2 regions of the Leclercia sp. AS011 genome follow, and region 1 is predicted to be linked to the other one. Evidence: predicted binding sites of a transcription regulator. Region 1 holds the regulator's gene; the other holds the start of a gene.

What was found. Region 1 encodes PhoB, which activates phosphate uptake and scavenging genes when phosphate is short. Its sites were predicted from a motif close to CTGTCATAAAACTGNCNNAT; they were not measured.
Region 2: the regulator PhoB is predicted to act here: its motif matches at 1,558-1,577, upstream of WFO70_RS11300 (PhoX family protein).

What each region holds. Positions count from the first base shown of each region.
Region 1 covers NZ_JBBCMA010000001.1:2,515,260-2,518,686, forward strand. Annotated here, with positions in the region: gene phoR (phosphate regulon sensor histidine kinase PhoR) at 319-1,614, opposite strand; gene phoB (phosphate response regulator transcription factor PhoB) at 1,636-2,325, opposite strand; gene sbcD (exonuclease subunit SbcD) at 2,520-3,427, shown strand, end outside.
Region 2 covers NZ_JBBCMA010000001.1:2,378,833-2,382,259, forward strand. Annotated here, with positions in the region: gene WFO70_RS11300 (PhoX family protein) at 1-1,500, opposite strand, end outside; gene WFO70_RS11305 (TonB-dependent receptor) at 1,621-3,427, opposite strand, start outside.

The sequences.
Region 1 (3,427 bases):
AGCGGGAAATGCTCCCCAACTGCCGTGGTCAGGAATATTTTTTCGATTTACCACGCAAATACAGTCTGTCCGACGATATCAGGGGGGCAATTTAAACGCTTATAACGTTTAAAGGCAATATGGGATCGTAAAACCAGAACAATATGCCAGGTTGAAAGTCAGACCTGAAACATTACACCAATTATAAGAAAAACCCATGGCTAATCATGCGAACAAAAAAGCATCAGGCGTATAAAATTTACCCGCGCTTCGGTTGACTGCAAAGCAAACAGGCCAGCTTACGCTGGCCTGTGGCAATATCTGATTACAGGGGGCTGATCAGGCGCTGTTACTGGCAATCAAACGTTCCGGGATCACGAAACTGAAACGCGTGCTTTTGCCCGGCGTGCTGACGATATCGAGACGGCTGTCGTGGTGATTGATAGCGTGTTTCACGATAGCCAGCCCCAGTCCGCTGCCGCCCGTCTGGCGGGAACGGGCTTTATCAACCCGATAAAAACGCTCGGTCAGGCGCGGAATATGCTCCGGGCCGATACCCGGGCCATCATCCTCCACGCTGAACTCCGCCCCGGTGGGGGCATGCTGCCAGCGCACGATAATGTGGGTCCCTGCGGGCGTGTGGTTCACCGCGTTATAGACCAGATTGGAGATGGCGCTGCGCAGCTCATCGTTACTGCCGCGCACTTTAAGGCTGTTATCCACCTCGAAGGTGATCTGGTGCTGCTGCTGGCTTAAGGTTTGCGCCTCACGCTCTAACATCCGCAGCATCATCGGCACATCGATAGTTTCATTGAGCGCAAGGGTTGGCGCGGCCTCAATGCGGGAGAGGGTCAGCAGCTGCTTCACCAGTCCTTCCATGCGTTGCGTCTGCTCGCGCATGGTCTGCAGCGCTTTTTCCCGTGGGGCGCCCTCGAGGGTCTGCTCCTGCATCATCTCCAGATAGCCCTGTAAGACCGTCAGCGGGGTGCGTAACTCGTGACTGACGTTGGCAAAGAAGTTGCGCCGGGCCCCTTCCAGCTGGTGCATCTGCGTTACATCCCGCGCCACCATCAGCCACTGTTTGTCGCTGTAGGGCATGACGCGGATCTCCAGATGGCGACCATTGTTTAACACCAGATTATGCGGACGGGTAAAATCGCGTTTTTTCAGATACTGCGCGAACTCGGGGTAGCGCAGCAGGTTGAGGATGTTCTGTCCATTATCGTCCGGCCAGCGCAGGCCCAGCAGCTGTTGCGCCAGTCCGTTGCACCAGAACATTGCCCCCTCTTCGGTGGTAAGCACTACCGCATCAGGAAGGGATTCTGCGCCGCTGCGAAAGCGTTTGATCAGGCTGCCCAGCTCGCGTCGGCGTTTCTTATTACGCATCTGCATCTGGTGCAGGCCATACAGCAGAGGTTCCCAGCTCCCGCTTCCCGGCGGGGGCGTCATGCTTCGGTCAACCCACAGCCACCATGAGAGGCGGAGCAGATTCCAGAAGTGCCAGACCAGCAGCCCGGTGACGGCCGCCAGCAAAAACCAGGGTAAATAACCGAAAACGGCCCCGAGGATCAGGGCCGGAATACAGCACAATATCAGTTCAAAACAGAGCCTTTTCCATGACAGACGTTCCAGCACGCGTCACACTCCTGTCATTGTTCAGAAACGGGTTGAGAAACGGTAACCCGTGCCGCGGACGGTCTGCACCATGCGGTCGTGACCGCTGGTTTCGAGGGCCTTACGCAGACGACGAATATGCACATCCACCGTCCGGTCTTCAACATAGACGTTAGTGCCCCAGACATTATTGAGCAACTGCTCGCGGCTGTAGACACGTTCCGGGTGGGTCATGAAGAAGTGCAGCAGTTTGAATTCCGTCGGCCCCATATCGAGGGGATTTTCACCGGTCATCACGCGGTGTGAGGTGGGATCGAGGCTCAGACCCTGCATCTCAATTACCTCTTCCACCGCCATCGGTGAAATACGGCGCATCACCGCCTTGATACGCGCTACCAGCTCTTTCGGTGAGAAAGGCTTGGTGATGTAATCATCCGCCCCGGTCTCCAGACCGCGAACGCGATCTTCCTCTTCCCCACGGGCGGTCAACATCATCACCGGAATATCGCGGGTTAAGGCTTCACGTTTGATGTGTTTGATGAATTGCAGACCAGAGCCGCCGGGCAACATCCAGTCGAGCAGGATCAGATCGGGCCAGGGTTCGTTGAGCTGATTCACCGCGCTGTCGTAATCTTCAGCTTCCACCGGTTGAAAGCCATTTTGTTCGAGCACGAAACAGACCATTTCACGAATGGGTGCTTCATCTTCTACGACCAGAATACGTCTCGCCATACTTAGCCCTGTCTTATTTAGGTTACATGTTTGTAATACGGCGTCATTATGCGTCAGATTTATGACAGATTTATGAAAAACCTGCCCGCCAGTAAAGGCAAGCCGTTGTTTTCTGGCCGCCCTGATTGTAGCGGTTATCTTCCTCCCCCTGAATGTTTATAATCCCGCTTACTTTTTTTTGCCACGGATCTGTTATGCGCATACTTCACACCTCGGACTGGCATCTGGGACAGAACTTTTACAGTAAAAGCCGCGCCGCCGAACATGAAGCCTTCCTCAACTGGCTGCTTGAGATGGCGCAATCCCACCAGGTCGACGCCATCCTCGTGGCCGGGGATATCTTCGACACCGGATCGCCGCCGAGCTATGCGCGAGAGCTGTATAACCGTTTCGTGGTCAACCTGCAGAAGACCGGATGCCATCTGGTGATTGTGGCCGGCAATCATGATTCCGTGGCCACGCTGAATGAATCCCGTGAAATTCTGGCCTTTCTTAACACCACCGTGGTGGCCAGCGCCGGGCACGGGCCGCAAATTCTGCACAAACGCGACGGGACGCCCGGAGCGGTGCTTTGCCCCATCCCGTTCTTACGCCCGCGTGACGTGATGAAAAGCCAGGCGGGCCTCTCGGGGATCGAGAAGCAGCAGCAGCTGTTAGAGGCCATCACCCACTATTATGCCGATCAGTATACCGCCGCCTGCCAGCTGCGCGGTGACAGCCTCCTGCCGATTATCGCCACCGGCCATCTCACCACCGTCGGGGCCAGTAAAAGTGACGCGGTACGTGACATCTATATCGGCACGCTGGATGCCTTCCCCGCTCAGCATTTCCCGGCGGCCGACTATATCGCGCTGGGCCACATCCACCGGGCACAGAAGATTGGCGGCTGCGACCACATTCGCTACTGCGGCTCGCCTATCCCCCTCAGCTTTGATGAAACCGGCAAAAGCAAAAGCGTGCATCTGGTGAGTTTTGACCAGGGCAAGCTCAGCGCCGTTGACGCTCTGGAGGTGCCCATGACCCAACCGCTGGCGGTGCTGAAGGGCGATCTGGCGGCCATCGCTGCCCAACTGGAGCAGTGGCGTGGCGTGGAGCAGACGCC
Region 2 (3,427 bases), 140 kb from region 1:
ATCGCCGCCCTCTTCGTACCAGTGCATAATGTGACCGAAGGCGTTATTGGCCCGGGGATTGGCCGCATCTACTGGCGCTTTGCCCTCTTTGCCACGATCGCTATTGTTGGTGAGCGTGCAGTAGACGCTGCCACTGCTGTGTGGATCCACCGCGATCCACTCCGGGCGATCCATTTTGGTCGCCCCCACGGCATCGGCCGCCAGACGGGTTTTAATCAACAAATCTCCCTGGTTTTCGAACCCTTTGCTCTTATCCAGGCCGTTCTGACCAAAGACCAGCGGCAGCCACTCGCCGGAGCCGTCGTCGTTGAATCTGGCGACGTAGAGCGTGCCGGCGGTCAGCAGCTGCAGATTGGCTTCGCGATCCGCCGGACTGTATTTATTGTCGGAAACAAATTTGTAGATGTACTCAAACTTCTGGTCATCGCCCATATAGGTGACCACGCGCTTATCTGCGGCCAGGGAGACGGCGGCACCTTCATGCTTGAAGCGCCCCAGCGCAGTGTGCTTGCGCGGCGTGGAATCGGGATTGTAGGGATCGATCTCGACCACCCAGCCAAAGCGATTCGGCTCGTTAGGCGTTTTATCCACGTTGAACCTGTCATCCACTTCACTCCAGCGGTAGGACTCATCGCTGTCGCTGATGCCGTAGCGTTTCTCCAGGGCGTTACGCTCGCCTTTCTTGACGAAAATATCCGACCAGTTCTCTTCGCAGGTGAGGTAGGTTCCCCAGGGGGTGTAACCGTTAGCGCAGTTTTGCATGGTGCCGAGCACCTGCTCGCCCTGAGGATCGACGGCGGTTTTCATTAACTCTTGCTGACGCGCCGGGCCGGTGAGCTGCATAGGGGTGTTCACCGTGATGCGGCGGGCAAAGCCGGAGGGGCGCACCACTTCCCAGTCGCTACCGTTCTTTTTCACTTCGATAATCGATACGCCCATGGCGTTCTGGCCTTTGCGCGCCTTCTCCAGGCTCCAGCTGGCAGTGCCGTCACTAAAGAGCATGCCGTTGTCGATGTACTCGTGGTTCATCGCCAGCAGGCCGTGGCCGGGACTCTCCTCCCCTTGCGGCAGGCTAAACCACGCCATACCGTCATGGTGCATGCCCGCCTGCGCCGCCTGCTCGTCTGCCGTGTTGCTGGCGTCGAATTTGAATGCCGGCATATTCCCCTTGATGCCGGTGGCGTCGCCCCAGCGGTAGAAAGGACGCGCGATGTAGCCCTCGGGCACCCTGACCCTATCCTCGGTCGAGACCGGAATGCTGGTAAAGCCGAGCGACACCGCTTTGCTCAGGGCTGAAGGCTGTGAAACCGCAGCCAGAGCGTTTTCAGGCTTGAGTAAAAAGGGGAAGGAGGCGGCGGCACCGGCAACGGCACCCATCTGCAGGAAACGGCGGCGGGAGAGGAACATCTCCGCCACGCTGGAAAATACCGGATTAGCGCTGGGATTACTGACATCGTCGCGATGTTCTTTTTTGAATACGGACTTAAGAGGTTTACCCACGATGGCTTCCTTTCTTTAGGCTAAGAAATGACAAAGTGGGAACACTATAAGAACAATTGATTACATTTTTATAACAGTCAGAAGGAGGGGCATCCCTGCCCCGGATAACGAGGGTCGAACTCAGAACTCGTAGCCGACGGAAACCTTAAAGGTGCGCGGCTCGCCCTGGAACAGGTAGGTGCCGCCGTCGTCCACGCTTGACCAGTAGTTCTCGTCGGTGACGTTTTCGATCCCGGCGCGAACGGTCATCTGGTTCTGGTCATTGTTGACCGCGAAGCGGTAACGCATGCCCAGATCCAGGGTGGTGTAGCTGTCCAGCTTTTTGCTGTTCGCCAGATCCGCATACTGCGATCCGGAGTGGTTCACGCGGGCGGTGGCGGTCAGGCCGTCGATGGGCTTGATGTCATACTCCGCGCCCAGCACGCCGTAGAACGACGGAACGCCGATGGCGTCGTTGCCCTGGTTCACCCCATTGTTGGTTTTGGTCAGCTCCGCCTGCAGCCAGGTGGCGCTGGCGTTCAGACGCAGGCCCAGCATCGGCTCGCCAAAGACGTTCAGCTCCACGCCGCGGTTACGCTGCTCGGCATCCAGACCGTAGTGTTTGGTCTGGCTGTCGAGAATGGCGGACGGCATTTTGATCTCAAACAGCGCCAGCGAGCCGCCAATGCGACCGAAATCGGCCTTCACGCCCACCTCATTCTGCTTAGAGTGGACGATCCCGGTGCTCTGGCCGTAGTTGGTGGCGGTGTTGGGCGCGGTTTTACCCGGCTGCAGCGCCTCGGTGTGGTTGGCATACAGCGATACCGTCTCCCACGGCTTGTAGACCACGCCGTAGGTCGGCATCCAGCGGTCGCCATCGAAGCTGTCACCGGCGTTTTCCATGCCGGTCACTTTGTTATAGCCGCGGATCACCACTTTCTGATGACGCGCGCCGACGGTGAAGAGCAGTTTGTCATCCAGCACGCCGAGGGTGTCGCTCAGCAGCCAGCCCTGGGTGCGGGTGCGGCCGCTGGTCAGCGGATCGCTGTAGTTACCGCCTGCCCCATTGGAGTTGGTGCTTGGTGGCGCATCCACGCCGGTATTGTGGTAGATGTTGGTGACCGGGTTGTTCGCCGCCGCCGACATCTTCCAGGCGATTTTCTCGTTTTTGGTCATCGCCGAGTAGCCGACGTTGACCTTGTGGGTCACAAAGCCGGTAGCAAAGTTGCCGCGGATGCCCGCCATGCCACTCACGCTGTCGCTGATACGGTTGGTATCGAGGCGGGTTGCCGTCGCTTTGCCGCTCTTGTCCGCCAGCTTCGCGCCGCTGTACAGCCCCTCTTCATGGGCGTGCTGGGCCCCCAGACCGGTATAAGCGGTCCAGCTGTCGGTGATGTCGTACTCGCTGCGCCACATGCCGAATTCGTTTTCGATATTGCTGTAGGCCCATTTCTGCGAGTAGTTGCGATCGTTTTTCGGCGGCTCGGGCACGAAGTTCACCCCAGCCACGTTGACGCCGGTTTCCGAGCCGTGGAAGGTTTTCTTCTGATAGCCCAGGTCCAGGGCGCTGCGGAACGAGTCGCCCGCATAGTCCAGACCGGTGGAGAGCAGCGTGGTGCGGCGACGATCGTTCGCCACCGGCGCTTCGCCTTCACGGTGAACGACGTTAACGCGGGCACCAAACTGGTCGCTGTCGCCAAAGCGACGCCCGGCATCGAGGGTGGTGCCAATCTGCGAATCGGAGGTATAGTCGACCCCCACTTTCGCCTGCGGGGTTGCCCCGGCATGTTTCGGCTCGAGGTTGATCATCCCGCCGACGCCGGAGCTGGCCGCGCCGTTCATTAGCGAGTTAGCGCCTTTGAAGATCTCAATGCGATCCACCATCTGGGCATCCACCACCTGACGCGGCAGCACGCCGGAGAGGCCGCCGAAGGTCATGTCATCTCCG